One region of the Clostridium intestinale genome, then DNA from elsewhere that is predicted to be linked to it. Evidence: predicted binding sites of a transcription regulator. Region 1 holds the regulator's gene; each other region holds the start of a gene.
The links. The regulator Rex, encoded in region 1, represses fermentation and respiration genes when NADH is low (regulators of the CRP and FNR family bind a similar motif). The targets are predictions, from matches to a motif close to ATTGTTAANNNNTTAACAAT.
Positions count from the first base shown of each region.

Region 1 (11,152 bases):
TATTTATATATGCATTAAAATTAGTCTTAAACTATTTCATTCAATATTGGGGACATGTAGTTGGTGTAAGAATGCAAGCTGACATGAGAAAAAAGATTTTTAAACATCTACAAAAGCTTCCATTCAATTATTTTGATAATAATAAAACTGGTGTTATAATGTCTAGAATAATGAATGATTTAATGGAGATATCAGAATTAGCACACCATGGTCCAGAGGATTTATTTATATCATTAATAATGCTTATAGGATCATTTATAGTTTTATGTACTATAAATATACCACTGACACTTATAACTTTTGCATTTATACCTGTTTTAATATGGTATGCAATAAAGAAAAGAATTAAAATGAATGATGCTTTTAAGAAAACTAGAATAGAAATAGGGGATGTAAATGCGTCATTAGAAAACTCTATTGCAGGAATAAGAGTATCAAGGGCTTTTACTAATACTAAATACGAAATAGATAAATTTCAAGTAGGTAATAATAAATTTAGAAAAGCAAGAGAATATGCATATAAAGCTATGGCAGAATTTTATTCTGGAATGTTCTTTATTGTTGATATACTTAGTCTAATAGTATTAAGTATAGGCGGGTTCTTTACATTCAAAGGATATATAACCATTGGTGATTATGTTGCATATTTATTATATATAAAACTTTTTATGGATCCGATAAAGAGATTGATAAATTTTGTTGAGCAGTTACAATCAGGAATGACTGGATTTGAAAGATTCCAAGAACTTATGGCTGAACAAGAAGAGGAAGATTCTGAAAAAGCTACTGAGATGGGAACTGTAGACGGAAATATAGAATTTGAAGGTGTTAGTTTTAAATATGATGACGAAGAAACACATGTATTACAAGATTTGAATCTAAATATAAAATCTGGACAAACAGTTGCATTAGTTGGTCCATCTGGTGGAGGAAAAACTACTCTCTGTCACTTAGTTCCTAGGTTCTATGAACTTGATGGAGGTATAATAAAGATTGATGGAGTAGATATAACTGCTGTTAATAGAGAATCTTTAAGAAAAAATATAGGAATAGTTCAGCAAGATGTATTCTTATTTACTGGAACTATATTAGAAAATATTCTTTATGGAAATCCAGAAGCTTCAGAAGAAGAAGTAGTTGAGGCTGCTAGAAGAGCTAATATACATGAGTTTATTATAAATTTACCTGATGGATATAATACTTATATTGGAGAAAAAGGATTAAAGCTCTCAGGTGGACAAAAACAAAGATTATCAATAGCTAGAGTGTTTTTAAAGAACCCTAAGATACTTATTTTAGATGAAGCTACATCTGCACTTGATAACACAACTGAGATGATAATACAAAAATCATTAGAAGAACTAACAATAGGTAGAACAACATTAATAGTAGCTCACAGACTATCAACGATAAAGAATGCAGACGAGATTGTTGTATTAACACCAGAGGGAATAGCTGAAAAAGGAACTCATAAAGAGTTAATAAAAAATGATGGGATATATGCTTCTTTATATAGTCTTTCAGAAAGATAGAAAAATACTGCTATATTGAGAAAAACGAAGATATTTGATTTAATAGCTAGTTATAGTAAGATTTAAAGTTTAATAGTTAAATATATAGTTATTGAAGAAAATAAGTGTAAGTAATATACTTTAGATGAATTAAATATAGAGGTGTTTTTATGTTATTTAATATGAGCATTATAATTATAATGTTAGGAATTATTTTTACTATTATGGGTTTAAGAAGAGCTGATAAATATTAAAAGTCATAATTCGATTTATATTGACAAACTATGATATTTTAAATATAATCTATTTGGTTGAGAATACTTTCAGGCATAAGGGAGTAGCTACAGGAATTTCCTGTTTTAGATTATCAACAATTAGGTTTGAATCTTAATTAAAATTGTGAGACTTATATATAGCAAGGGTTGAGCTATATATAAGTCTCATTTTTTAATATAATAATTAGATTTTATACAGTAGTAGTTGGGGGAGTGTATACTCTTTGAGCAAGCTCATCATCCAGCATATAAAGTGCAGCAGGATTTTCTATTGATCTTTTTAACTTCTTTATAAGCTTGTTAAAAGTATCTTCCTCTTCAACTTGTTCATCTATAAACCATTTTAATAAACTTATAGTTGCATGTTCTTTTTCTTCTGTAGCTAAATCTGTTAGATTGTAAATTCTTTTTGTAACACCTTGTTCGTGTTCATAGGCAGTTTCAAAAGCATGGATTACACTATCAAAACCTAAAAGTGGTTGTTCAATAGTTTTAAGTTTAACTTCTCCATTTTTTTGAAATATGTAATCATAGAACTTCATAGCATGAGAAAGTTCTTCTTGGGCCTGAACTCTGAAAAAATTAGCGAAACCAGGTAAATCTAAAGTTTCACAATAAGCAGACATAGCTAAATAGCTATAAGAAGAATAAAGTTCATAGTTTACTTGTTCATTTAAAGCGGCTTGTAATTTATCACTTAACATTAAAACACCTCCAAAATATTCTTTAGTTAAATTATACTATTTGAAGAATTATTATTCAATAATTATGAGAAAAGTAGTATTACTATAAGTTTAAAACAAAAGTTTTGTTATTAAATGGATATTGATATATAATAATTAGTATAGTAATAATTATATTAAACATTTACAATACTAGATAATATGCAGTATTTGTGATAAAATAGTATAGTTAAGAATTAATATAGGGTATTTATGATAAATATACTGATAATTCTATTTAAGAATATAAATATGAGTAAAAATATATAATAATTTCACAATTTAGAATTTGACATTTGGTGTATAGAGAAATATTGAAAGAGGTGCGAATATGGAAAAGAAAAAAAATATATCAATGGCAGTTATAAAAAGATTGCCTAAATACCATAGATACTTAGGAGAGCTTCTAAGAAATGACGTGGATAGAATAAGCTCAAAAGAATTAAGTGAAAAGATAGGTTTTACAGCATCACAAATACGTCAAGATTTGAATTGTTTTGGAGACTTTGGACAGCAAGGTTACGGATACAATGTTAGAGAACTTCATGCTCAAATCAGTTCTATCTTAGGATTAAATAAAGATTATAATACAATAATAATAGGTGCTGGTAATATAGGTCAGGCAATTGCTAACTATAGATTTGATAGATTTGGGTTTAATATAATTGGTATTTTTGACGCAAATCCTAAACTTGTAGGAATAAAAATAAGAGACATAGAGATACAAGACATAGATAGAGTACCTGAATATTTGAAAAATAATATAGTTGATATAGGGGTAATATGCGTACCTAAAAATAATGCTCAAAAGGTATGTGATAAATTAGTTCAAGGAGGAGTTAAAGGTATATGGAATTTTGCTCCTATTGATTTAGATGCCCCAGAGGATATAACAATAGAAAATGTTCACTTAAGTGAAAGTGTGCTTACATTAATATATTTATTGAATGAAAAAGATCAATAGAGAGGGAAACCTCTCTTTTTTTTATTAAAAAAACTGTGAATTTATTTGACACAGTATTATCAATATGGATAGGATGAATTTTATATTAAATACAATTTTATCCTGGTAAGAGATAAAACAGCTTTGATATTAATTTATTTAATAGAGAAAAATGCCATAAAAGCCTTGCAAATAACTTTTATACATATTATAATCATATTGAAGTCAAAGAGTTGGTCATTTTTTTTGAAATTAATTGTTATAATATTAACAAAGAGTTAATAAAACGGTTATATAATTTAACAAAAAACCAATAATTTGTCTGAAATTGTATAATGAAACCTACTAAAAATTTAGCTTTACATTTTAAGGAGGATTACCACCATGGAATTAAAAAATGTTACTCTTGAAAAGAAAGAAAGAGTTGCGGTAGTGACTATCAATAGACCAAAGGCTTTAAATGCTTTAAACTCAGAAACATTAAAGGATTTAGACGTAGTTATTAACGAATTAGAAAATGATAAAGACTGCTATGTAGTTATTTTAACAGGTGCTGGTGAAAAGTCATTTGTTGCAGGCGCAGATATTTCAGAAATGAAAGATTTAAACGAAGCACAAGGTGAAGAATTCGGTGTTTTAGGCAATAAAGTTTTTAGAAGATTAGAGAATTTAGACAAGCCAGTAATAGCTGCTATATCAGGTTTTGCTCTAGGTGGAGGTTGTGAACTTGCTATGTCATGTGATATAAGAATAGCATCTGAAAAAGCAAAATTCGCACAACCAGAAGTTGGTCTAGGAATAACTCCAGGTTTTGGTGGAACTCAAAGATTACCAAGATTAGTTGGATTAGGAAAAGCTAAAGAATTAATTTATACATGTGACATTATTAAAGCTGACGAAGCATTAAGAATTGGATTAGTTAATAAAGTTGTTCCTCTAGAAAATCTTATGGAAGAAGCTTTTGCTATGGCTAATAAAATAGCAGAAAATGCACCTATAGCAGTTAAGCTATGCAAAGATGCAATAAACAGAGGAATGCAAGTTAATATAGATGAAGCAATAGCAATAGAAGCACAAGATTTCGGAAAATGTTTCTCAACAGAAGATCAAAAAGAAGGAATGAATGCTTTTATCGAAAGAAGAGCTAAAAGCTTCCAAAACAAATAATTAAGGTACGAATTAAGGAGGTAAAAATATGAATTTCGCATTGACAAAAGAACAACAATTAGTAAGACAAATGGTTAGAGAATTTGCATTAAATGAAGTAAAGCCTATAGCAGGTGAAATTGATGAAACAGAAGAGTTTCCAATGGAAAACACTAAAAAGATGGCTAAACTTGGAATGTTAGGTATTCCATTTAAAAAAGAATATGGTGGAGCTGGTGGAGACACCTTATCATATATAATGACAGTAGAAGAATTATCAAAGGTATGTGGAACTCACGGAGTTATAGTTTCAGCTCATACTTCATTATGTGCATGTGTAGTTGACGCATTTGGTAATGCAGCACAAAAAGAAAAATATCTTCCAGCATTAGCTAAAGGTGAAAAACTTGGTGCTTTCGGATTAACTGAACCAGGTGCTGGTACAGATGCATCAGGACAACAAACTACTGCTGTTTTAGATGGAGATAATTATATATTAAACGGATCAAAAATATTCATAACAAATGGTGGAGTTGCAGAAACTTTCATAATATTTGCTATGACAGATAGAAGCAAAGGAACAAAAGGAATATCTGCTTTCATAGTAGAAAAAAGCTTCCCAGGATTCTCAATAGGTAAATTAGAAAACAAGATGGGTATAAGAGCATCTTCAACTACAGAACTTATCATGGAAAACTGTATAGTTCCAAAAGAAAACTTATTAGGAGCTGAAGGAAAAGGCTTTGGTATAGCAATGAAAACTCTTGATGGAGGAAGAATTGGTATAGCTGCTCAAGCATTAGGACTTGCTGCAGGAGCTTTAGAAGAAGCAATTGCTTACATGCAAGAAAGAAAACAATTTGGTAGACCACTTTCAGCATTCCAAGGATTACAATGGATGATAGCTGATATGGATGTTAAAGTAGAAGCTGCAAGACAACTTGTTTATAAAGCTGCATGGCTTAAAGATCAAGGGATTCCATATTCATTAGATGCTGCAAGAGCAAAATTATTTGCGTCAGAAGTAGCTATGGAAGTAACAACTAAAGCAGTTCAAATATTTGGTGGATACGGATATACTAAAGAATATCCAGTAGAAAGATTAATGAGAGATGCTAAGATAACTGAAATCTATGAAGGAACTTCAGAAGTTCAAAGAATGGTTATCGCTGCAAATGTTATAAAGTAATTAAGGGAGGCTTAATAATATGAAAATAGTAGTTTGTTTAAAGCAAGTTCCAGATACAACAGCTGTAAGAATAGATCCAAAAACAGGAACACTTATAAGAGATGGAGTTCCATCAATTATAAATCCAGAAGATAAACACGCATTAGAAGAAGCATTAGTTCTTAAAGAAACTTACGGAGCAACAGTTACAATAGTAAGTATGGGACCTCCACAAGCAAAGGATGCTTTAAGAGAAGCATTATCTATGGGAGCAGATGAAGCTATATTAATAACTGATAGAGCATTTGCAGGATCAGATACGCTTGCAACTTCAAAAGCATTAGCAGGAGTTTTAAAGAAATTAGAATACGATATAATATTTGCTGGAAGACAAGCGATTGATGGAGATACTGCACAAGTTGGACCAGAAATAGCTGAACATTTAAATATTCCACAAGTAACTTACGTTCAAGAAGTAAAAGTAAATGGTGATTTATTAACTATAAACAGAGCATTAGAAGATGGATATGAATTAGTTGAAGTAAAAACACCAGTATTATTAACAGCAATAAAAGAATTAAATAAACCAAGATATATGAACATCGCAAGTATATTTGATACTAAAGATGCTGAAATAAAAGTTTGGTCAGTGAATGATATTGATGTAGATAAAGCTGAGCTTGGATTGCCAGGTTCTCCAACTAAGGTTAAGAAATCTATGACTAAGGAAACTAAGGGAGCTGGAGAATTAGTTGAAAAACCAGCAAAAGAAGCAGCTAGTTACGTTTTAGAAAAATTAAAAGAAAAACACTACATCTAATATTAGGAGGTAAGAGTAATGAGTAATATAGCAGATTACAAAGGAGTTTGGGTTTTCGCTGAGCAAAGAGAAGGAGAACTTCAAAAGGTTTCTCTTGAATTATTAGGCGAAGGTAGAAAAATTGCAGATAAATTAGGAGTAAAACTTACGGCTTTACTTCTTGGAAATAATGTATCAAATTTAGTAGAAGAATTAGCTACTCATGGAGCAGACGAAGTTTTAGTAGCTGAACATGAATTACTAACTCATTATACAACTGACGGATATACAAAGGTTATTTGTGACCTTGCAAATGATAGAAAACCAGAAATATTATTTATAGGAGCTACATTTGTAGGAAGAGATTTAGGTCCTAGAGTAGCAGCTAGATTAACAACTGGATTAACAGCAGACTGTACTTCATTAGATATAGATGAAAATGGAAAGTTCTTATTAGCTACAAGACCAGCTTTTGGTGGTAACTTAATGGCTACTATAGCTTGTCAAGATCATAGACCACAAATGGCTACAGTAAGACCTGGTGTTTTCTCAAAATCAGAAAAAGCTGGAAACAATGCTGAAATAATAAAAGTTGACGTTAAACTTACACAAGAAGATGTAAGAACAAAAGTTATAGAAATAGTTAAAGAGAAAAAAGATATAGTTGATATAAGTGAAGCTAATTTCATAGTTTCTGGTGGTAGAGGAGTTGGATCTAAAGAAAACTTCAAACTATTAGAAGAATTAGCAGAAGCTTTAGGTGGAACTGTTGGTGGTTCAAGAGCAGCTATAGAAAAAGAATGGTTAGATAAAAATTTACAAGTAGGTCAAACAGGAAAAACAGTTAGACCAACTATATATATAGCATGTGGTATATCAGGAGCTATACAACACGTTGCTGGTATGCAAGATTCCGATTTAATAATAGCAGTAAACAAAGATGCTAATGCACCTATAATGAAGTTAGCTGACTATGCTATAGTTGGAGATTTAACAAAAGTTCTTCCAGAATTAACAGCTCAAGTAAAAGCATTAAAAGAAAATGCATAATTGTTAATTACCTAAATTTAGGTTACAATAATATAGGGGGAGAAATCCCCCCCTTAGAAAATACCTTAAAATAATGGAGGTTAGTAATATGGAAAAGATTTTTGTTCTTGGTGCAGGTACTATGGGAGCAGGTATTGTTCAAGCGTTTGCACAAAAAGGTTTTGAAGTAATAGTAAGAGATATTAAAGATGAATTTGTAGATAGAGGACTTGCTGGAATTCAAAAGAATGTTGAAAAGTTAGCAGCAAAAGGAAAAATAACTGAAGAAGATAAGGATGCAATCCTTTCAAGAATTTCAGGAACTACTGATTTAAATTTAGCAGCTGATTGTGATTTAGTTGTTGAAGCAGCAGTAGAAAACATGAAGATTAAAAGAGAAATATTCGCTCAATTAGATGAGATTTGTAAGCCAGAAACTATTTTAGCTTCAAATACTTCATCTCTTTCAATAACAGAAGTAGCAGCAGCTACAAAAAGACCAGATAAAGTTATAGGAATGCATTTCTTCAACCCAGCACCTATAATGAAATTGGTTGAAGTAATCAGAGGAATGGCTACTTCAAATGAAACTTTTGAAGCAGTTAAAGAAGTTTCTGTAGCTATTGGTAAAGAACCAGTAGAAGTAGCAGAAGCTCCAGGATTTGTTGTAAACAGAATCCTTATCCCTATGATTAATGAAGCAGTAGGAATACTTGCAGAAGATATTGCTTCTGCAGAAGACATAGATACAGCTATGAAACTTGGTGCTAATCACCCAATGGGACCTTTAGCATTAGGAGACCTTATAGGTCTAGATGTTTGTCTAGCTATCATGGATGTACTTTACACTGAAACAGGTGACACTAAGTACAGAGCTCACTCACTTCTAAGAAAGTATGTTAGAGCTGGATGGTTAGGAAGAAAGAGTGGAAGAGGATTCCACAACTACAACGCTTAATTTAGCTTACATTTTACCACTATATAAATCCAAAGAATCCCCTTGCAATTTATTGCAGGGGGATTTTTTATTACAGCTAAATAAATTTTAGGGTATAATTTATATTAAGAATATAAAAACAGGAGAAAACTATGAAAATTAATGAATGGCAAATGAATATATTTGACTCTTTGTATGATGGAGTACTTATAGCAGATAGAGAGTTCAAGGTTGTATATATAAATCCAGCATATACTAGAATTACAAATGTAAATTATGAGGATATAATAGGAAAAGAAATAAGTGAAGTTAGATTAGGAAGTAAACTACCAGAGGTAATTTCAAGTGGAAAGAAACTAATAGGGATTAAAAGAAAGGTTTCAGGTATAGAGTATATAGTTAATATAGTTCCTATAATAGAGAATAATGATATAGTCGGCGGCATTTCTATATTGAATGAAATTAACGATATATATAAATTAGTTGAGGAATTAAGAAAGTCAAATGATATAATAAAGGATTTAAAAGATAAAGTTAAAAATATAGGAAATCAAGCTAGATATGTTTTTGACGATATAGTTGGAGAAGATCTTAAGACAATTGAAACAAAAGCACTTGCGATTAAGATAGCAAAAAAAGATTTAAATGTTTTAATAACTGGAGAAAGCGGAACTGGAAAAGAGCTTATTGCGCAGGCAATACATAATGAAAGTGAAAGAAGGAATAAGCCCTTTGTAGCTATAAACTGTGCAACTTTAGAAAGTAACTTTTTAGAGAGTGAGTTATTTGGATATTCTGAAGGTGCATTCACTGGAGCAAAAAAGGGTGGTAAAAGAGGACTGTTTTTAGAAGCCAGTGGTGGAACTCTATTTTTAGATGAGTTATCAGAGATGGATTATAAACTTCAAGCAAAACTATTAAGAACTCTTCAAGAAAATATTATTAGACCTATAGGAGGAGTATCGGAAATTCCTATTGATGTCAGAATAATAGCAGCAACCAACAGAAACTTAGAAACAATGATAGAAAACAATGCATTTAGAAGAGATTTATACTATAGAATAGCTATATTTACAGTAAACTTGCTTCCTTTAAGAGAAAGAAGAAAAGATATAATACCTCTATCAAAGAATTTTTTAAAAAGAATTGAAAAGAAATTCAGAAAAGATTTATCTCTAAATGAAGAAGTGTTGAAGTTACTAGAAAGTTTTAAGTGGTCAGGTAATGTGAGAGAGTTAAAAAATGCAATAGAATTTGCGGCAATGATGACTGAGGATAATGAAATAAAAATCAGTGATCTTCCCAAAAAGATTCAGGAGGAAGGGTTTATACATAATCTAATTCCTATTAAAACTTTAGAGGATATAATAAAAGAAACTGAAAAAAATGAAATTGAAAAAGCAATAAAACTATATGGAGATACTGTTGAAGGGAAAAAATTAGCCGCAAAGGCTTTAGGAATTTCTTTAGCATCTTTATACAATAAAATTAAATAACGAGAGAGTATAACCTCTTTCTAGAATATTAGAAACTTTAAGGAATGATTTCTAATATTTTAGAAAGAGGTTTATTGTATATATTTACAGAGCTTGTAAAAGGATTTCACAAAGTTATGATAATAAGTTTCTAAAATTTTAGAAATTCATAAACAATATAGAAATAAAAATCAGAGAAACAGTGCAGTTTAGCAGTTAAAAACTTTGGCATAATACTTGCTTATATAGATATATGTGATTGCAGTAAAGGAGGGTTAGTTTTGAAAAAAGTTAGAGTAGGATCTGGAGCAGGATATGGTGGAGATAGAATAGAGCCAGCTGTAGATATTATGACTTATGGAAATCTAGACTATATAATTTTTGAATGCTTAGCTGAAAGAACTATATCTTTAGCACAGCTAGAAAAATTAAAAGATAAAAATAAAGGGTATAACGAACTATTAGAATATAGAATGGAAAAAATAATACCTTTATGTGTAGAAAAAAAGGTCAAAGTAATTACTAATATGGGTGCTGCAAATCCATTAGCAGCAGCAGAAGTTGTAAAAAGAATAGCAGAAGAAAAGAATATTAAAAATCTAAAAATAGCTGCAGTACTTGGAGACGATGTATTTAGTGAAATAAAGAGTTATATGGATTATGAAATTATTGAAACAGGTGAAAAAATTGAATCCATTAAAGATAAGATAATTTCTGCTAATGCCTATATAGGAGTTAAAGGAATAATAGAAGCTTTAGAAAATAATGCAGACATCATAATTACAGGAAGAGTAGCAGATCCTGCATTAGTATTAGCTCCATTAATTTATGAGTTTGGGTGGAAAGAAGATGAGTATGATAAACTTGCAAAAGGGATAGTGGCAGGACATTTACTAGAATGTGGTGCTCAAGTATGCGGAGGATATTATGCTGATCCAGGATATAAGGATGTACCAGACTTATGGAATATAGGATTTCCTATAGCTGATATTTATGAAGACGGAGAAATTAATCTATCAAAACTTGAAAAGTCTGGAGGAGTAATTTCTACAGAAACTTGTAAAGAACAATTGATATATGAGATTCATGATCCTGAAAATTACCTTACACCTGACGTTATAGCAGATTTTTCAGAAATAAGTGTTGA
Region 1 is NZ_CP121166.1:2,943,933-2,955,084, reverse strand. It holds gene P8F83_RS15190 (ABC transporter ATP-binding protein) at 1-1,532, shown strand, start outside; gene P8F83_RS15185 (ferritin) at 1,978-2,490, opposite strand; gene P8F83_RS15180 (redox-sensing transcriptional repressor Rex) at 2,840-3,472, shown strand; gene P8F83_RS15175 (short-chain-enoyl-CoA hydratase) at 3,836-4,618, shown strand; gene P8F83_RS15170 (acyl-CoA dehydrogenase) at 4,647-5,786, shown strand; gene P8F83_RS15165 (electron transfer flavoprotein subunit beta/FixA family protein) at 5,806-6,585, shown strand; gene P8F83_RS15160 (electron transfer flavoprotein subunit alpha/FixB family protein) at 6,604-7,614, shown strand; gene P8F83_RS15155 (3-hydroxybutyryl-CoA dehydrogenase) at 7,703-8,551, shown strand; gene P8F83_RS15150 (sigma-54 interaction domain-containing protein) at 8,683-10,026, shown strand; gene P8F83_RS15145 (acyclic terpene utilization AtuA family protein) at 10,287-11,152, shown strand, end outside.

Region 2 (11,152 bases), 810 kb from region 1:
TAAAAGTATTCTTAATAATTTTTTCATTATATAAGCCCTCCTTTTTTCTAAAGTATTTTTTACTTTATTAAGGCGTTTTATTAATGTAAATTCTACCAAATTTTCTTTTGTGATATTTTTTTACATATTTTTTCTTGTTTTCCAGCCGCACGCCGTCGAAATTTCTACATATAGTATAGGTTATCCACATTGTCCACAATATGTTGTTGATAACTTTTTTATAGTATATTCTTTTTTTAATCTTCCTTTAAAATGAAAAAAACCTTTAAGATTTCTCTTAAAGGTTAATATACAATATAACACCGTGCACCTCACTTCGACAGTAATCTATGAACGTTACCTAAGTAGTTAGCTCAGACCAGGTTAATCCACGGCACACGGAAGGATTCACTTATCGCTGCTTCCTTCCGGACCTGACGAGGTTCATGAGCTTCCGTTGCGTGGGACCCAATCCTCAACACTACTTGCTTAGGGCAGACTCCACAAATTAAAGCCTAGGCGAGGAATTCAATCCTGCTATAGCGGATTGCAGGTTACAGGGCACCGCTAACTCCCCATCTAGCACGGTATATGGCGGAGAGAGGGGGATTCGAACCCCCGGTAGAGTTTCCCCTACACCCGCTTTCCAGGCGAGCTCCTTCAACCGCTCAGACATCTCTCCATATCAGTGCATTTCCTCTAGGTATATTAGGTTATCACCTAATTTCCTGACACGTATTCCATTATAACAATTTAAAAGTATTGAGTCAAGGCATTATACTAAAATAGACCTGTGGTAAGTTTTCACTTATTGAAAACTATATGGGAATAGCTATCAATAACTATTCCCATATATCTTAAGCTTTATTTCTTTCTCTAAAAGTTACAGCTGCTATATATATAACTCCAACTATTATACCTATAACACTTACTAATTGGGCTACTCTTATTCCCATAAAGTATAAGCTGTCTGTCCTTAAGCCCTCAATAAACACTCTTCCTAATGAATATAATGCAAAGTAAGCAAAGAACAATCTTCCCTTAAGATCTCCTCTATATGTTCTATATATCCACACTAAAAATATACACACAAGAACATTCCAAATAGATTCATATAAGAATGTTGGATTATAATAAGATCCATTTATATACATTCCTTTTTGAATAAACTCTGGAAATTTACTTATAAATTCTTCTGATACTTTTCCACCATGCGCTTCAGAATTAAAAAAGTTTCCCCATCTACCTAATGCTTGAGCTAGTATTATTGATGGTGCTGCTAAATCTGCATAATCTAACATAGATATCTTCTTCCATCTCGTATATATAAAAGCTCCAAGCATAGCTCCAATAAGACCTCCATGTATTGCTAAGCCACCTTGTCTTATATTTATAATTTCAGATAAATTATTTCTATAATAATCTAATTCAAATATAACATAATAAGCTCTTGCTCCCACTATCGCTAGTGGAAATGCTACTATAAATATATCAATTAATTTCTCAAAATCTATTTTTCTTTTAGGCGCATTTATATACGCTAATAAAAATGCAAGTATAATCCCTAAAGAAATAAGAATTCCATACCATCTAAATTCTATTCCAAATAAATCAAACGCAACTGGATTCATGTCTTTCTCCTCCATACTTTTTTTTATATTTTCTATGATACCACATTTTTATAGAATTTATATGAAGAATTTGAAGTGTATTCTATAATGATAGAAATTAATACCGTTTTATATTTATTCTATTTTATATCCATGGCTCTCTAAGGAGCATAAACACTATATCTTCTTAACAATATATATTTATAAGAAGATATATTCTTATATTCTTATCTTTTTATCTTCTCCTACAAAATAAAAACCGCTACAAATTTAATTGTAACGGTTCTTTAAGGGATTCTATTTTTTAGCTCCTTCTAGAGCTTGGTTAACTGCTTCTAACACTCCATGAGATGAAGACGATGCTCCACTAACAGCTTCTACATCTTCAGTGCTTTGTTTTTTTATTATATTTGGTATTAATTCATTTTTAACACCATCTATAATTGTCTCAGTTTCTTTATGCTCAAGAACTTCTATATTATCTATCTTACCGCTTTTTACAGTTACTTCAACTTTTATATTACTTGAAGCTCCTTTTCCTTCTCCTGTATATGTTCCATCTTTATATTTGCCGCTGCTACATGCAACAAACAAAACACTTAAAACCATTAATATGCTCATTAATCTCATTAACTTTTTCACTATATGAATCCTCCAAATTATAAATTATTTTATAAATGTTACTGCATTTTTTCCTGCTGTTCTTCCATAAGTAACTATATCTGCTAATGCGTTACCACCTAATCTATTTCCACCGTGAACTCCACCTGTAACTTCTCCTGCTGCATATAATCCTGGGATTGTATTTCCATCTTTATTTATAACTTCTGCATTTGTGTTTATTTTAACTCCACCCATTGTGTGGTGAACTGCTGGAGTAACAGGAATTGCATATACTTTCCCTTTGTTTAACTGTCTTGGAAGGTCTGGTCTCTTAAACTCATCATTTTTAGATTCAACACCTGTATTGTATTTATTAACACTTTCAGTTAATGCTGCTGGGTTTACTTCTATTTTCTTTGCTAATTCTTCTAAATTATCTGCTTCTATAACTAGTCCCATATTAAAATATTCTTCTGTAGCCTTTAAACTTTCTTTTAATCCATCTTCAAAGAATAAATATGCTAATTTATCTTTTTGCTCTAGTATTGCAGCTGAAACTACATCTCTAGTTTCTAACTCATTACAGAATCTTTTACCATCTTTATTTATAAGTATAGCTCCATTACCTCTTACTGCTTCTGTTACCATTACTGCTTTATCCGGTACAACTGTTGGATGAGTTTGAATTTCTGCCATGTCAACAAAATCTACATTTATTGCTTCAGCTAATTTTATACCATCTCCTGTAGCACCACTATGGTTAGTAGTTGCAAATCCTTTTAAGTTCGCATTATACGATACAATCATTTCTTCATTTGCTCCAAAACCACCAGCTGTAAGTATAACCGCCTTTGTATTTATTGTATAATCTTTGCCTTCTTTATCTGTAGCTTTAACTCCAGATACTTTTCCATCTTTATCTAATACTATCTCTGTAGCTTTATTCCATAATCTTATATCAACTTTTTCTTTATCCGCTGCTTCTTTTAATGTTTTTACTATGCTTGCTCCTGCTGCTGCACCACCTGTAGGTCTATGTGTTCTATAGTTAGTTGCTCCCGCCATTCTTCCAACGTCACTTAAGTCAGCTCCTAACTTAGTTAACCATGCAACAGAATCTTTAGCTTCGTTTGCTAATTTTCTAACTAAATCTGGGTTATTTTTGTTATATCCACCCTTCATTGTATCTTCATACATAGTTTCTATGCTATCTTTTATTCCTTTTTCTTTTTGTTGCTCAGTTTCTGCTGCATTTAATCCACCTGTAGCTCTGTTAGTATTTCCTCCAACCATAGGCATCTTTTCTAAAACTACAACATTTTTGGCACCATCTTGTTTAGCTTGTACAGCTGCTGAAAGCCCTGCTCCGCCAGCACCTATTACTACTACATCAGCACTTTCAGTTTTTTTACATCCAGTTAACGCTAAAACTGGTATAGCAATTGTCAAAACCATCATTACCGCTAAAATCTTTTTCTTCATTATTGTATCCCCCTGTAAAAGTTTTTTTCTACACCTAGAGTATATTTGTTAATTAATAAACAAACAACATTCTGCTCTTATTGTTTATTTTGGTCTTTTTGTTCACAGTTTTTTACTGGTTAACCGATTTCATTTAATTTTTTATTGAGAAAACTAGTTTTTCTATGTTATTTTATTCACATATATAAGAAAAAAAGTAGCTTCCGCTACTTTTTTAATCTATAGTAATTATTTGGTCTTCCTACTTTTCCATATTCTAAGGTTAATTCCATTTTTCCTTCCTCAACCATATACTCTAAATATCTTCTTACTGTAACTCTAGCTAATCCCACCTCATCAGCTAAGCTATCAGCCGTAACCTCCTTAGTTGGATTATTATTTATTGTTCTCCATATCTCATTATAAGTTACTAAACTTAACCCTTTTACAGTTTCTTTTTTACTTACATTAGAATTTTCACTGTTAACTATGTATTTATCAATATGCTCTTGCTTTAAATCAACTAAAGAACTCATCTTATCATGTCTATTTTTATATTTTATCAATGCCTCATTAAATCTATCTTTAGAAAATGGCTTAACTAAATAATCAACTGCTCCATATCTAAAGGATTCATCTACACTTTGAACGCCTTTTTCTGCTGTTATTAATATAGCATCACAATTAATATCATTTTTCCTTACCCATTTTAATAAATCAATTCCATTCCCATTTGGTAAAAAAACATCTAACAAGATTAAGTCTACACTATTTTCTAATAAAAACTCTTGAGCTTCTTTAATTCTTGAACATTCATAGATTACATTAAAGCCATCAATTTTACCTAAAAACTCTTTGTTTATCTCTCTAACCATAGGATCATCTTCTACAATAATAACCTTTATCAAATAATCATCCCCTCTTATATTCTAACTTTCCATTCTGTTATTTTTCCGCTGGTAAAGCTTATTTCTCCACCTAAAGAATCAAGTATCTCTTTTACATTATATAGACCATATCCTCTATCACCTTTTTTAGTTGTAAATCCTCTATCAAATAAATTAATTCCTATTTCTTCCTTTATCGGCTCACCATTATTTCTTACTTGTATCATAATATCATCTTCCTCAGATATAAATATAGACATTTCTCCATTTTCTTTATCTTTTAATACATCTATAGAATTATCTAAAAGATTTCCTATTATGGTGAGTAAATCATGAGTTCCTACCTTCTCACGCTCTTTTTTCAGATTACAGCCCTCTTCTATTATAAATTTTATTTTTGCTTCCTGAGCTTTATGGTACTTAGCTAAGATCAGACCTTGTATTGACACATCTTCTATTTTCTTGAGAGATTCCACTACCTTATTTCCCATCTCAGATACATCAAAAATATATTTTAAAGCTTTATCATATCTCTCTAATTGAATTAATCCAGCAATAGTATGTAGTTTGTTCATAAATTCATGGTTTTGTGCTCTTAAATCCCAAGTTAATAACTTTATCCCTGTAAGCTCTTCTGCCATTTTTGTTACTAATGATCTATCTTGGAAATTAACTAAAGCACCTATTATATTTCCCTCGTTACCTGTGATACCTTTATAATTACTTAATATTATAGTATCATCAGATAATTTTTCAGTTCTATTATAATACTCTTCTCCAGTTTCAAGCACTTCTTTTAAATTATTTAATATGATTGGATAAATGTATTCTTTATCATCTATATTTAAAATTTCCTTTGCCTTTTTATTTAAAACGGTTATCTCACCTTTAGTGTTTATTGCTATTAGACCATCGTTTGTATTATCTATTACTGCTTTTCTTTCCTCAACTAACAGAGCTATTTCCTTAGGCTCTAATCCAAATATAGTTTTCTTTATGTTATTTGAAAGAGCATATGCACCAATAACACCTATTATAAATGCTAGCCCTATATATGGAATTAATTTGTACATAAAAGATGTTGCCTCTTGTTTCCAGTCAGTTTTTAAAATCCCTACACATACAGCACCTACTTGTATACCCTCTTTATAAACTGGAGCAAAAGCCCTTACTGAATATCCTATTCTCCCTAGACCCTCTGATATGTAACTTTCTCCACTTTCAAGTACTCTTTTATCATCTCCACCTTCAAAAGGCATACCTATGTATTGTCTTAATGGATGAGAATACCTTATTCCATTCATATCAATAACAACTATAAAATTAACCTTCATTTTTAAATTAAGTTTTTCTGTAAATGTCTGAATCTTGAAGTTATTAACACCCTTCTCAAGTTCATCTTCTATAAGTGGTACAGAAGCTACAGCTTCAGCTGTATCTAATAGATAATTTTCATTTTTTGCATTTACTTTATCTCTAACCATTTTCATGGCGAAGTTAGAAATTACACCTATAACCGCCATAATTACTACAATAGTTAATAACATTATTTTATTTCCAAGTTTCATATTATTCTCCTAAGTAACAAACTCTAATAAAACTAGTATAACAAAAAACGAGGGTTCATAATAACAGGGAAATAAATTAAGCCCCAAAAGGGGCCTCTATAATATTAATTTAAGCTTCTTTATATAAAAATTCATTTTGGTCATTTGGAATTCTGTTTGTTGATTTCACCTTAATAGTTGGTAAGGCTACCTTGTTTCCTTTATACTCTACTTCATTAACATTTATAAATCCATTTACCTGAAGCCACTGTCCTTTTTCTGGCATGTTTACTTCATCAGACTTAAATACTAATGCTAGATTCTGAGAATCAGCCACACAACAATTAAGTACACTTCTACCTAGATAAAAAAGTCCCTTCTCTTTTTCTACCTTATATACAAATCCACTTATATCCACTTCTCTCCCTAAATAATTTTTAGGATTCTCCTGAAGCTCCTCAAAATAACAAAAAAAGTGTTCTTTATCAAATTTTATTATTCCCGTCTCATTAATCTTTTCATGACTTTCTTTATCTTCATGTATATCTTGATTGTTTAATATTAGTGTAACCCCCTTATATTCAGTAGCTTCTATTCCACTTACTTCTCTTCCATACATCATCAAGATAAAGGCTATAAAAAAAATACCATAACCTTTTTTAACCCCTTGTCTTGAAGGAATTGTGAATACTCTAGTTAATTGGAACAAAGAAATAATTCCTATTAGTATTATTGCAAATACAGTGTAATAAAACATTTTAGGATGCACATAGTTGTAGAGTCCTTCCGTTTTTAATAAGTATATTAAGTACAAATCAATAAATGTCAAACACAAAAACCATATAAATTCATTTAAATTTAATTTCTTCATCCATACCTCCTATATTAAGCAACCTACTATAAAACATGAAGAAAATACTAAAAACATAAGTTTAAATACAAACCCTTTCTTAAACCCACTAAAAAGCATTAAATTATTTTTTAAATCTAACATTGGTCCAAGTATTAAAAATGCCATAACTGGACCTAATGAAAATTGAGTTAAAAAGCTTCTAGCAACAAAAGCATCAGCCTCAGAACAAAGTGATAATAAGTAAGATAAAACCATCATAACAATTACGGCTAATAATTTATTAACAGCTAGTCTATTTACAACATCACTAGGTATTACCACTTGAAATAAAGAAGCTAATATACTTCCTATTATTAAATATTTACCTATGCTGTATAACTCTTCACCTATATGTCTTATTAATACCTTAAGGCTTTTTTCTTTTTTAAGTTCTTCACATCCACAGTCACAAGTAAAGCTTATATTTCCTTCTTTTAGAACATATTTGTTATTATTTAGAACCTCTAATAAAAAACCAATAATTATGGCTAATGTAATCCCTATACCTACCCTTAATAACAAAACCTTGGCACTTTGACCAAATGCTTGATATGTAGAGAGCATAACCACAGGGTTTACTATAGGTGCAGCAAGCATAAATGTAATTGCTATGTTAGTAGGAACACCTTTTTTTACAAGTCCCCTAGTTACTGGAACAGTGGCACATTCGCATAGAGGAAAAAAGAGCCCTAATAGTGATGCTACTATGGCTCCTCCTAACTTGTTTTTAGGTAGAACTTTCTTTATTAATTCCTCAGTCAAAAAGGTGGTAATAATACCTGCTACTAAAGCACCTATTAAAATAAAAGGAATAGCTTCTATAAATATTCCAATAAATAAAACACAAAAACTTTTAAACATATCATTCAAAGCCATTAATTCTTACCCACCCCCTATTCACATATTTTTAAAATAATCTGTTATCATTTTGTATATTCCCTTACTTATTATTTTGCTGCTTTTAATTTCTTCTTGTAGCGAATCTATTGATTTACTTATCAATATGTATGAATCCTTATTTAGATTCATAATAGTATCCTCAACCTTATTCTTTTTTTCATCGAGAAGATCTCCGCAATTATTTATTATTATCATATTTGCTCTATGAATATAAGATAATATGATAGCTCCCATACTTTTTAGAAATATTTCAATAATCCTTCCATCTACAATTACGAATAAAGCTCCTAAAGTTCCTTTTGATTCATCTACATTTTCTATAAGATTATTTACAGTTTGTACCCCATTTGCTTCTATTATTATTCTATGTGGTTCATGAAAGTTTATAGCTCTATTTAACACTCTCTTATCTATTTGGGCGTTGCTTCTAAATTCCTTTATAACAACTCTATCATCTGACTTTAAATCATCTCTTATTTCTGTGTTGCCCTTTTCACACTGCATAATAAGTACTTTTTCATCCTTAGTCAAAGTTTCTTCCAAGTAAGCATTAATAAATGAAGTTTTACCCCAGGATAAAAAACCTCCTACTATTTCTACTGTGCATTTTTTTGCCATTCTACGCCCTCACATAAATATTTTTCCTATATTTACTTTAATATTTATATTCTTTTAAATATTACATTATTACTTATCATATATTTTATAAGGAAATTAATTATTTAGGAGGAAATATGATTTCATATAAAAAAGATGAGTTTTTAATCATGAAAAATGAAGAGTTATGGACATTTTATAAAAACTATAAAAACGAAATTTGTTATACAATATTGAAAGAAGATTCTTCTGGAGAGGAGGTTTCTTTAATAAAAGACTGTCAGAAGTTACTTTCGGTTATTTTGAGTAACAATGGATATATCTATATATTAGCTATATCCTCAACTAAGGCCTTAATGTTTTATACTTATAGTGACTTAGGCATAAGAGAAAATACCTTATTAAACTACTCTTTTGATATGGAGTATATTCAAGTTATTTCTCTAAATAACTCGTTAAATTTAATATATACAAGATACGATAATAGCTCATTAAGCCTTTATCATAGAATAATTGATTCTAATTTGTATATAACCGCACCAGTTTTAATTGATAGAATTCAAAAAACTACTGATTTTCCCTTTATAGCTGCTGTTAACTCTACTGATTTAATTGTATTATATATAAAGAAATCTCAAGACTACTATATAGGTTATAGAGCATTTTCACCTACAAAATATGCCTGGGGATCATTCATAACTTTAGATAAATCCCCTCTTCTTCCTTATGATTATTCATTTATATTAGGAGAAAATAATCTATCAGCTCTTAGTTATTCTATAAAGGACAATTATAATTCTTTCTTGCGATATGGAATTATAATAGATAATGTTTTCAAGGGGAAAACTTTAAAGACAACAGAAAATGTAAATAATTATTCATATCTTATATATGAAAAAGACCACTTTTACTTAACCTATACATTTAAGAATAAGTTATTTCTAAATCTTTTATCTGTTGGCGGAGATCTAATATCTATAGATACTATTCCTTATTCTAAAGAAAGCAAAATAGAAAAATATATTGTTCAAAGTGATTTGGAGAGCGTTTCTTTTACATCTGCTTTTATATTATATGAAAATAATAAATTGAAATATTCAGTATTATCTTTAATATCAAGAGTTATAAATAATGAACCTAAATATAGTGCCGCAACAAAAAAAGTGGATACAACCTTATATTATGAAAGGCAACTTATTGAAAAAGAACGCTTAATAAACAAATTAAATTTAGATATTTCAAATTTAAAAAATGACATATCTCAACTAGAGAGAACTAGGACAACTGTTGAATCAAAAGATAATGAAATTAGAGCCTTAAAAGAAGATTCCTTAAGAAAAAATTCTTCTACAGTTCAGGAATATGAAAGAAGACTAAAGGATAAAGACATCCTAATAAAAAACTTAAATAGTATTGTATCTGACCTACAAGAGAAGTTATCTGATAAGCGTAAAGTCATAGATTCTTTGACTTTAAGCAACAAGGAGCTTTTTGATAGGATTACCTTATTACAAGAAAACAGTGACACTGTATCTAAACTTAAACTTCAATTATTAGATAAAGAATCCACTATATCAAACCTTAGATTGGAGATAAAAACTTTGCAAAACGAAATTGAGACCTTAAAGACCTCAAGAGGCTCTATATTAAAAAAATTTTTTGAATAGAGAAGGATACTGAAGTTTCTGATTCTAGAAATTTCAGTATCCTTAATATTTATTTATTGATATATATATTTTTCAATTCAATCAATAGTTGCTTCATTTCATCAAGTGTATTAAAGTAACCTGGACTTATCCTTACGGTTCCCCGTTTTTCCGTCCCTATAACTTTATGCACTAATGGAGCACAATGATACCCAGTCCTTACGTATATATCTTTTTTATTTAATAATTTTCCTACTTCAGAGCTTTCCATACCTTCTACATTTATTGATATAATAGCTGAGCTATCTTTAGAATTTGTCCCATAACATTCTATAAAAGGCATAGATTCAAATTCACCTAATAAAAAATCTACAAGAGTTTTTTCTTTTATCCTTATATTGTTAATACCCTCATCTTCAATAAACTTTAGTCCGCTATTTAAACCTACAATTCCTGGTGTATTTAAAGTCCCGCTCTCAAACTTATCAGGTAAAAATTGAGGTTGCTCTAAGCTATGTGATTGACTTCCTGTCCCTCCGTACTTAAGCTCTTTTAAAGCAACATTTTTATTTATAATCAAAGCTCCTGTTCCTTGAGGGCCTAATAAACCTTTATGTCCAGGTACCGCTAAAAGATCTATATTATACTTATCTATATCTATTTCTATAGTTCCGGCAGTTTGTGCGCCATCAACTATAAACTTAATATTATTCCTTCTAGCCAAGTCCCCAATAGCTTTTATATCTTGAATTGTCCCAATTACATTTGAACCGTGATTTATTATTATAGCTTTAGTATTAGATTTAATTTCTTTTTCTATTTCATCTACTGAAAGAAGTCCATCTTTATCACCTTTTAATAAAGATACTTCAACTCCTTGTCTCTCTTTTTGCTTAACAGGTCTTAATACCGAATTATGCTCAAGGTAAGAGGTAATAATGTGATCTCCTTTTTCTAATAACCCATGTATAGCTATATTTAATCCATCTGTAGCATTTGCTGTAAAAATCACATTTAATGGATTATTTAT
Region 2 is NZ_CP121166.1:3,752,737-3,763,888, reverse strand. It holds gene P8F83_RS19210 (superoxide dismutase) at 1-27, opposite strand, end outside; RNA gene ffs (signal recognition particle sRNA large type) at 303-567, opposite strand; tRNA gene P8F83_RS19200 (tRNA-Ser) at 572-661, opposite strand; gene lgt (prolipoprotein diacylglyceryl transferase) at 837-1,610, opposite strand; gene P8F83_RS19190 (FMN-binding protein) at 1,887-2,231, opposite strand; gene P8F83_RS19185 (flavocytochrome c) at 2,256-3,674, opposite strand; gene P8F83_RS19180 (response regulator) at 3,881-4,561, opposite strand; gene P8F83_RS19175 (sensor histidine kinase) at 4,576-6,108, opposite strand; gene P8F83_RS19170 (TIGR03943 family putative permease subunit) at 6,218-6,958, opposite strand; gene P8F83_RS19165 (permease) at 6,968-7,855, opposite strand; gene P8F83_RS19160 (GTP-binding protein) at 7,877-8,497, opposite strand; gene P8F83_RS19155 (hypothetical protein) at 8,614-10,143, shown strand; gene P8F83_RS19150 (aminotransferase class V-fold PLP-dependent enzyme) at 10,193-11,152, opposite strand, start outside.
Region 2: P8F83_RS19185 (flavocytochrome c) is a predicted target of Rex. The motif match lies at 3,719-3,738, and genes of this name have one in related genera.

Region 3 (11,152 bases), 1.1 Mb from region 1:
TTAACTTAGGAGAAGTATATGAATATCAATATACCCAAAGAAAGTAAGGAATAAATTAATAAAATACTTGATTTGTGTAAGAGTAAGTTAAAAGAAAATTTAGCTTATTCTAATTAGAATATAATGAAAAATATTGAGGAGAAAAAATATGTATAAAGAAGCTATGTTTATAATCTATGTTAAAGATCAAGAAAAATCTAAAAAGTTTTATGAGTCACTTTTAAAATTAAGTATTAGACTGCATGTACCTGGAATGACAGAATTTCAAGTTTCAGAAACAACTGTATTAGGTTTAATGCCAGAGGAAGGTATCGCAAGAATTCTTGGGAGTAAGATAACTCATCCAAAGGAGAGTAATGGTGCATCTAGGTGTGAGCTTTATTTATATGTAGATAGTCCAGATGAATATTTGGATAGGTTAGTGGAGCTAGGTGGTAAAGAGGTAAGTAAAGGGGAAATAAGAAACTGGGGAGACTATGTATCTTATGGATTAGATTTAGATGGACATGTTGTTGCATTTGCTAAAAGAGATTAAATAATAAAAGGATAAATAGACATAACTATTTATCCTTTTATAATTTTAAGAATTTGCAAATGATTTTGCGGTATCAAATAAACTGTCATGTTTAACAGCTTTTACATTAAAGCGTAGTAGTTTAAAAGTATATTGAATAATAAAACCTATTCCAAACACAGATATTATTGTTCCAATACCAACTTTAGCTCCAAGTAACCATCCTATTATTAAGGCAGTCCCTTCAATTCCCCCTCGGATTACCCCTATAGAAACATTGGGAAGGCGCTTGCTAAGAGCAATCATAAGAGAATCTCTTGGACCTGAACCAAGCCCTTGTCCTATATAAAAGTAACTTCCAAAAGAAATAACTATTTGTCCAACTAAAAGCATTATTAAACCAAAGAAAAAGTTGTCCATAACAGGAATGATTTTTAAACCTAATAAAATATCTGACATTGCCCCGATTAAAACAGTATTTAGGATTGTTCCTAAACCTATCTTTTCTTTAAGTAATACAATAAATATAAGAATACCCACTCCAGTAAGTATCACAACATTTCCATAAGTAATTCCTGTAATATTAGATACCCCCACACTAAAAGCATCCCAAGGAGCAAGTCCAATATTAGCTTGAATTGTTAGCACTACACCTAAAGCAAATAAAAAAAGTCCCCAAATAAGCTTTAGGGTTCTCAAAGATAATTGTTTCATTTTAAAATACCCCCTTGTATTGATTACAATGATTTTAAGTGATTAAGCTAAGATTGTCAAATTTCACTTGAAATTAGTCTATTTAAGTAGGCTACTACTCTTAGATAGACCTTCTAAGCCAAATTAAATTATTATGTTTAATAACCATATAAATGGTTATCTGGAAAACCAGAAATACAGAAATCTGGATATCCAGATATCCAGTTAAATGGGGGAAATATTTCATTAGATTCATTTTAAGTATTAAATTATCGGTATCAAAAAATATATGGTAAAATATTAACAAATACTAATATATCTGGAGGTAAGAAAGCTATGATTAAGAAAATCACCAAAGAGATTGTTGATTCTTTTAATGAGATAATAATGTATTTAGCTAAAAGAGATATTAAAGAGATTTCAAAAGAAGAATTACTTAAAAAATGTAATATAGATAAAGTGGATTTGCTAATAATATTGGGAAGCGCTATTCCCTATATAGCTGAAGAGGGTGGCAGAGCTTACAAAAATAATTTAGCAAAAGAGATTATGATAGTAGGGGGAATCGGACACTCAACTATATATTTAGAAGAAAATATACTTAATAATTTAAAATATGAAGGTATAGAAGTAAAAAATAGAGCAGAAGCAGATATTCTAAAAGATGTTTTAGTTAAGAATCAGGGTATAAAAGAGGAAGACATAATTATTGAAAATAAATCTACTAATTGTGGATCTAACGCCCATGAAGCCTTTAATGTTATAAAAGAATTAAACAAAAAGCCAAAAACAATTTTAATTCTTCAAGATCCAACCATGCAGTTAAGAACAGATGAATGTTTTAAGAAGGAATGGAAGGATAAACAAGTGGAATTTATTAATTATTCCTGCTTTGTACCATTAATCAAAGAAGAGAATGGAGAAATGAAGTTTATAGATAATGATATTTATGGGCTTTGGGATATGCACAGATTCATTTCTTTAATTATGGGAGAAATACCTAGACTTAAAGATGATGAAAATGGATATGGACCTAGGGGAAAAGGATTTATAGGTCACATGGATATTCCTAAAGAAGTTTTGGAGGCTTATGAAGTTTTACTTCCTTATTATAGTGAGTATTTGAGATAAAGATTTAATATTATATAAAATAAGGGGTTATGTAAATGAAAAAGAAGCTAATAATCATAAATGGAACTATGGGTGTTGGAAAGAGTACTATTTCAAAAGCTTTATATAAAAGTCTTGATAATTCTGTTTGGCTTGATGGGGATTGGTGTTGGATGATGAACCCTTTTGTAGTCAATGATGAAAATAAAAAGATGGTTGAAGATAACATAGTTTATCTTTTGAGTAATTTTTTAAGGAATTCATCTTTAGAACATATTGTTTTTAACTGGGTGATTCATGAAGAGAGTATTTTTGAGCTATTACTGAACAGACTTAAAGATTTTGATTTTGAGTTGTATAAGATAACTCTTATATGTTCAGAGGAAGTTTTGAGAAATAGGATTATTGAGGATTTTAAGAATGGAAGAGGAGACAGAAATTTAGAGAATAGCCTTAAAAGGCTTGAGCTTTATAGAAATATGGATACTATAAAGATAGATACAAGTAATAAGAAGATAGATGAAACTATAGAGGAGATTATAAATATTATAAATCCCTAATTATTTGAGAGTATTTGAGGATACTCTCATTTTTCTTGCATAGGAAGAAAGTGCTTTCCTATGCAAGAAAATAGGAATTGAGCGCCTGCCAGTTTTCTTCACATGCGTTCAGAAAGGCAGATGCGCAAAAAAAATCGACGGCTCATAATCGCCTTGACGATTTTTTATTTCAATAATGTTATAATAAATTATCGAATTTGGTTTTAAGGTATGTATTTTATAAATAAACTTATAATATAGGAAGGGATAATCTCATTTGACGTTAGGGGGCTTGGGCGTGAAAAAGAGTAAGGACAGGGAATTTAAAAAGCTTAAAGAACAGATTAGTAACATTGAAACTATTGCGAGAAATTCCAAAAATAATGCTTTGTGGGAGCAGGAGGCCTCTTTAAGAAAGAAAATAAAGATTTTAAAAGGTATGCAGGATAAAGGGTTTAAGGGTTTTAAGGATGTATATTATAGGTATATAGATTTATTTAAGTATGTGTCTGAGAGAATAATAGAAGATTATAATAGAAAAAATGGAACTGAATTTAGTTTTAATAAAATAATTAAGGATGACTATGAGGGATTTATGAAATCTGGGGTGCTGAGTATTTTACTTACCAGGCATATACCCAAGGTATTGGAAGAAGACTTTAACAGAACTTTTCCTAAGAATCCAAAAGATGAATATAGAGAAACTAGAAAATATAAGAGAAAATTTTATCTTCATTTAGGAGAAACCAATACAGGAAAAACCTATAATGCTATGGAGGCTTTAAAGAAGGCTAATAAGGGTATTTATTTATCTCCCCTGAGAATCTTAGCCCTTGAAAACTATGAAAAGTTAAATAAGCAAGGGGTTCCTTGCGATCTTGTAACAGGTGAGGAAGAGGATTTAGTTGAAAATTCTAGACATGTAAGCTGTACTATAGAAAAGCTTAATATAGATGAGGAATATGACGTAGGTATAATTGATGAGATTCAAATGATTAAAGATGACTTTAGAGGTTTTGCGTGGACTCGTGCAGTTTTAGGACTTAAGGCCAGAGAAGTTCATGTATGTGGGGCTTTTAATGCTAAAAATATACTAGTAAAAATTATTGAGGACTGCGGAGAAGATTATGAAATAATAGAATATGTAAGAGAGATGCCTTTAATAGTTGAAGATAAAGCTTTTAAACTTAAAAATACATCAGCCGGTGATGGGCTAGTTGTTTTTTCTAAGAAAAAGGTGCTGGAGTTAGCTAGTTATTTTGCCGAAAAGGGCATAAAAGCTAGTCTTATATATGGTGATTTACCTCCAGAGGTAAGAAGAAAGCAGTATGAGGAATTTGTAACTGGTGAAAACAGTATTTTAATAACAACTGATGCTATTGGTATGGGTGTTAATCTTCCATTGAAAAGAATTGTGTTTATGGATACTAGGAAGTTTGATGGTAATGAGGTTAGAAGTTTAACATCTCAAGAAATTAAGCAAATAGCAGGAAGAGCGGGTAGAAAAGGTATTTATGATAGAGGGTATGTAGCTGCTTATGGAGAGAGTGGAGAGTTTATAAGATATAACTTAGAGACTAAGGATGAGAATATTTATGAAGCTGTTTTAGGTCCTAGTGAAGGGATTGTAAATATAAGAAATATCCCACTTAAAGATAAGCTTGCCCTTTGGAGTACAAGAGAAGTTGAGGGTAGTTTATACAGAAAGATGGATGTAAGTGAGTATATAATAAAACTTGAAAATATAAAGACCTATAGATTATCTCAAGAAATAGAGTGGAAACTTATGAAGATTCCTTTTGATATTAGTGAAAGAGAACTTATGATAACTTATTTGAGTTATATAGATGAAATATTTATATCTAATAAAAAGGAAATAAGTAAACCTAGATATTTTATGAATGATTTAAAGGAGTTAGAGCTGTATTATCAGAGGATAAATATATATTATTCTTTTGGTAAGAATTTTGGGCTGGAAATAGATATTGATTGGATTAAAAAAGAGAGAGTAAAAATAGGAGAGAAAATAAATAGACTTTTAAAGAATATAAGGGAAGAAGCCGAAGATTTAAAATCCTAGGCTTCTTCTATTATTGAGTGTAGAAAAGGCTTATTTATGCAAGTTTAGGGTATTTTGAAAATATACTTTTACTTTTTTTAGCTTCCTCTAAATCAAATGAGTTTATATACATTTCTTTGATTTCGCTTATAAGAGGATATCTTGGATTAGCTCCTGTGCATTGATCATCAAAAGCTTGCTCACACATATCATCAAGGTTTCTATAGAAATTTTCTTTTGATATTCCATATTCTTTTATGCTCATAGGAATATTTATTTTCTTTTTAAGTTCATTTATAGCTTTTATTAATAAATCTACTTTTTCATCCTCAGTATTTCCACCAAGGTTTAGATAATCAGCTATCCTTGCATACCTCATTTTTATATTAGGATATTTATATTGAGGGAATCCTGCTTGTTTTTTAGGATCATCTGCTGCATTAAATTTTATAACTTCATTTATTAGTAAGGCATTAGCTACTCCATGAGGAATATGGTGTTCTGCTCCTAGTTTGTGAGCCATTGAGTGACATACTCCTAAGAAACAGTTTGCAAAAGCCATTCCTGCCATAGTTGAAGCATGGGCCATTTTTTCTCTAGCTTTAATATTTGTTGTTCCTTCCTCGTAAGCAAGAGGTAGGTATTTAAATATAAGTCTTATAGATTCCATTGCTAACCCATTAGTATATTCAGAAGCTTGAATAGATGTGTAGGCTTCTAATCCATGGGTTAATGCATCTATTCCTGAAGCGCTGGTTAATCCTTTTGGCATATTCATCATCAATTCTGCATCTACTATAGCCATATCAGGTGTTAACTCATAATCTGCAAGTGGATATTTTATACCTGATTTTTCATCAGTAATAACTGCAAAAGGTGTAACCTCAGAGCCTGTACCAGCAGAGGTTGCTATAGCTACCATCATTGCCTTAGTACCTAATTTAGGGAATGGACATATTCTTTTTCTTATATCCATGAATCTCATAGCAACATCTTCGAATTGAATCTCAGGGTGTTCATATAAAACTCTCATTATTTTTGCTGCATCCATAGGAGATCCTCCCCCTAGGGCTATAATTACATCAGGATTATAGCTTAACATTTCATTTGCACCTTTAAGGGCAGTAGATAGAGTAGGATCAGGTTCAACTTCAGTAAATATTCTAAAGTCTACTCCTATTTCACTAAGAACATCTGTAACTCTATTTGTATATCCTAGATCATTTAATATTCTATCTGTTACTATAAAAGCTTTCTTTTTACCTAAGTCCTTTAGTTCTCTTATAGCAAATGGTAAAGAACCATATTTAAAATAGGTTTTTTGTGGTACTTTAAACCAAAGCATATTTTCTCTCCTCTCAGCTACGTTTTTTATATTTAATAAATGTTTTGGTCCAATGTTATCTGAAACTGAGTTTCCACCCCATGGACCACAGCCAAGTGTAAGTGAAGGTGTTAATCTAAAGTTAAACACATCCCCCATAGCTCCATGAGTAGCTGGAACATTTATTAAAGTTCTAACAGTTTTCATATTTAAAGTGAATTTATCTAATTTTTCTTTTTGTGTTAAGGTATCTATATAAAGGGTTGAGGTATGTCCTAAACCACCTTGTTCAATTAATCTTGAAGCTTTTTCTATAGCTTCATCAAAAGTTTTAACTCTATACATTGTTAGTACAGGAGATAACTTTTCATGGGCTAAAGGTTCAGAGAATTCTACAGATTGTGCCTCTGCAACTAAAACTCTTGTATTATCTGGCACGGTAATTCCAGCAAGTTCAGCTATTTTTAAAGCAGATTGTCCTACTATATCTGGATTTATATTACCTTTAACTAATAGTATCTTTTTTAGTTTTTCTGCTTCGAAGAATCTTAATACATAAGCTCCTCTTTCTTCAAATTCCTTCTTTACTTCATCATAAATTGAGTCTAAAACTAATACTGATTGCTCTGAAGCACATATTACGCCGTTGTCAAAGGATTTGGATAAAATTATTGAGCTTACTGCCATTTTTATATGAGCAGTTTCATCTATTATGGCAGGGGTGTTACCAGCACCTACACCTATGGCAGGTTTACCAGAAGAGTAAGCAGCCTTAACCATAGCAGGGCCACCAGTTGCTAAGATGATATCAGCTTCTTTCATAACAATTTGAGAAAGTTCGATACTAGGTTCATCTATCCATCCAATTATACCTTCTGGGGCTCCAGCTTCAACTGCTGCTTTTAAAACTATTTTTGCAGCTTCAATAGTAGCATTTTTTGCTCTCGGATGAGGAGAGAATATAATTCCGTTTCTTGTTTTTAAAGATATTAAAGCTTTAAATATAGCTGTTGATGTAGGATTAGTGGTAGGAATAATAGCAGCTACAACTCCTATAGGAGAAGCTATTCTTTTAAAACCAGCAGATTCATCATGTTCTAAAACACCACAAGTTTTCTCATCTTTATATTTATTGTAAATATACTCAGCTGCAAAATGATTCTTCATAACCTTATCTTCTAAAACACCCATACCACTTTCTTCTACAGCCATTTTAGCTAATTTAATTCTTGCATTATTTGCAGCTATGGCAGCGTTTCTGAATATTTTATCTACTTGTTCTTGGGTATATGAGGAAAATATCTTTTGAGCTTTTCTTATTTCTTCTAGTTTAACCATTAAATCTTCACTATTAGTAACTTTCATACAAATCCCTTCCTTTAATCCAAATTGTTAATTATTTAACATCTATGTTAATAATATAACAAGAATTGAATTAAATCAAGGTTATTTTCAGAAAATTTTAAATTTATAGTTTAATTAAAGTTTAGCTATATAAGCGAAGTAGTTGATGAAAATGTTTAAATAAGGTGGGAAATTTTATGAGAAAAATAGCAAATTCATAAATAATTGATATTAAAATTGATAATTATTTAACATAAAGTAGATAAGAAAAAAAGTGAGATTTCTCTCACTTTTTCCTAATCTATGACGGTTATATTTTGTCTGCTATAAAGATTTTTGATTTCAGAACTAATAGAGTCAGTTATTAAATAACTCAAATCCTGAGGTGGGCAAACAACTTGATTTGAAACTGTTCCTAGTTTATCTGAAGTAACAAGTGCTATTATTTCAGAGGAAATTGACACCATTTTTCTTTTGGTCAAACATTCAGAAAGGGTAGGGCAACTTACCCCTATTTGAGAGTCTATATTGTATATACCCATAATATAGATATCAACTCTCATGGTAGATAACGCCTCAACCGTATCTATTCCAACGTTTATCATTGATTTTTTGTTCAATGTGCCACCAAGCATAATAACTTCTATTTGTTTGTGATTAGCTAAAGCTACAGCTATCGGTGGACTGTTGGTTATCACTGTTGCTTTTAGATTGATAGGTAGCTGTTTGGTTAAACATAAATTTGTAGTTCCACCATCAATCAATAAAACTTGATCATCCTTTATAAAGGGTAAAGCTTTTTGGGCTAAACTCATCTTTATATCACTGAAGACTTTTTCTCTAATAGAAAAATCCTCAAGTGGAGGACCTAGTCTAAGAGCACCACTATGAACTCTTCTAATTAATCCTTTATTATCAAGATCTTTTAAATCTCTTCTTATGGTATCTTCCGAAACAGATAATCTATGACTTAAATCACTTGCAATAACCTTTTGCTCAGAGTTTATAATTTTTAAAATTTCCTGTTGACGTTCTTCTTTTAACATAATCACCGTTCCAATCTGCTGAATAGATATACTATAAAGAATATGATAACATATATTTTACAATTATTAAATAAAATATAAACAATTAAATATAAGAAAAAAAACGCAAATAAAAGTAAAAAATATGCGTTAATATACTTTACTTAGCGTGAAAAATAGATTAGAATATAAATGAAGAAGCACAAAACCGCTATAACGGGCAAAAGTAAGAAAATAGCTTCAACAATTGTTGCATGTATTCAGTACATCAGCATTCTTAAAAGAAATCGTATAAAATTTATAAAATCTTTGGCAACAACATGCCAATAAAAAATAAGATTTAAGATAAGATTTAAGGAGGAAAAAAAGTTGAATACAGAAAAACTAAAAGATATAGCAAAAGCTATAAGAGTAGACATCATTGAAATGTTAACAGCATCAAAATCAGGACATCCAGGTGGATCATTATCTATCGCAGATATATTAACAGTATTATATTTCGAGGAAATGAACATAAAGGTAGAAGATCCTAGATGGGAAGACAGAGATAGATTTGTTTTATCAAAAGGACATGCAGCACCAGGATTATATGCAGCTTTAGCAGAAAGAGGATATTTCTCAAAAGAAGAACTTAAATCTTTAAGAAAATTTGAATCAATACTTCAAGGACACCCAGACATGAAGAAAACTCCAGGAGTAGATATGTCAACAGGATCACTTGGACAAGGATTATCAGCAGCTAATGGAATAGCTTTAGCAGGAAAATTAAACAAAAAAGACTATAGAGTATATACAATAATCGGAGACGGAGAACTTCAAGAAGGACAAATCTGGGAAGCTGCAATGAGTACATCTCATTACAAATTAGATAATGTAGTAGCTTTCATAGATCATAATGGACTTCAAATAGATGGATCAAACGAAGAAGTTATGAACGTAAATCCAGTAGATGCGAAGTTTGAAGCTTTCGGATGGAATGTTTTAGTTATAGATGGACATAATTTAGAAGAAATAAAAGAAGCTTTAGTTAAAGCAAAAGAAGTTAAAGGAAAACCAACAGCAATAATAGCTAAGACAGTTAAAGGAAAAGGCGTTTCCTTCATGGAAAATAAAGCTTCATGGCATGGAACTGCACCAAATGAAGAACAAAAAGTACAAGCTTTAAGTGAGTTACAAGGAGGAGAAAAATAATGAATATAGCAACTAGAGAAGCTTACGGAGAAGCATTAAAAGAATTAGCATCAAATGAGAACGTAGTAGTATTAGATGCAGACCTTGCAAAAGCAACTAAGAGTGGAGAATTCAAGAATGTTGCACCAGATAGATTCTTTGATATGGGAATAGCAGAAGGTGACATGATTGGAACAGCAGCAGGATTAGCTACATGTGGAAAAATACCATTTGCAACTACTTTTGCTATGTTTGCAGCAGGAAGAGCATTTGAGCAAATCAGAAACTCAGTAGCTTATCCAAAATTAAATGTTAAAATAGCTGTAACTCATGCGGGTATAACAGTAGGAGAAGATGGTGGAAGTCATCAAGCTATAGAAGATATATCTTTAATGAGAAGTATACCAAATATGGTAGTAATAAATCCAGCTGATGCGGTAGAAGCTAAAAAAGCAGTATTTGCGGCAGTAGATTATTATGGACCAGTTTATATAAGATTCGGAAGAGCAGCTACACCTGTAATCCATGATGAAAACTATGAATTCAAAATAGGAAAAGGTGAAGTTTTAAGAGAAGGAAAAGACGTACTTATAGTAGCAACAGGAATAATGGTAGCTAAAGCTTTAGAAGCAGCAGAAACATTAAGCAAAGAAAACATAGAAGCAACTGTTGTAAATATACCAACTATAAAACCATTAGATAATGAACTTATAGTAAACCTAGCTAAAACTATAGGTAAAGTAGTTACAGCTGAAGAACACAGCATAATAGGTGGATTAGGTTCAGCAGTAGCAGAAGTATTAGCTGAAGAAGCTCCAGCTAAACTTAAGAGAATAGGAGTTAAAGACGTATTTGGTCAATCAGGAACTCCAGATGTTCTATTAGCACATTATGGATTAACTGCAAAAGATATAGTTGAAGCAGCTAAATCACTTTAATAGTTATTACTAAGGGGGGAAATAACCATGAGCACAAGTTTATATAATGTAGTAGATGATAATACAAAACTTACATTAAAAAAGCTGAAAAATGGTACGGATATAAGGGGAATAGCTATAGAAACTGAAGAGTACAAAGAAACCCTAAGCCCCGAAATTGTGAAATTACTTGGAGTTGGTTTTGCAAAGTTTTTAAAAAATAAGTCAAATAATAAAGATAATATAAAAGTGGCATTAGGTATGGACTCGAGATTATCAGGTCCTAGTTTAAAATCAGCTTTGACTGAGTCTCTAACTAAAGTTGGAGTAAATGTAGATGATTGTGGAATTACTACCACACCATCTATGTTTATGACTACGGTTTTAGAAGAGTATAAATGTGATGGATCAATAATGATAACAGCTAGCCACCTTCCATATTATTATAATGGTCTTA
Region 3 is NZ_CP121166.1:3,994,452-4,005,603, forward strand. It holds gene P8F83_RS20365 (M55 family metallopeptidase) at 1-9, shown strand, start outside; gene P8F83_RS20370 (VOC family protein) at 149-535, shown strand; gene P8F83_RS20375 (YczE/YyaS/YitT family protein) at 581-1,228, opposite strand; gene P8F83_RS20380 (YdcF family protein) at 1,544-2,338, shown strand; gene P8F83_RS20385 (AAA family ATPase) at 2,374-2,877, shown strand; gene P8F83_RS20390 (DEAD/DEAH box helicase) at 3,155-4,936, shown strand; gene adhE (bifunctional acetaldehyde-CoA/alcohol dehydrogenase) at 4,971-7,604, opposite strand; gene P8F83_RS20400 (DeoR/GlpR family DNA-binding transcription regulator) at 7,880-8,629, opposite strand; gene P8F83_RS20405 (transketolase) at 8,978-9,799, shown strand; gene P8F83_RS20410 (transketolase family protein) at 9,799-10,716, shown strand; gene P8F83_RS20415 (phosphohexomutase domain-containing protein) at 10,744-11,152, shown strand, end outside.
Region 3: adhE (bifunctional acetaldehyde-CoA/alcohol dehydrogenase) is a predicted target of Rex. The motif match lies at 7,628-7,647, and genes of this name have one in related genera.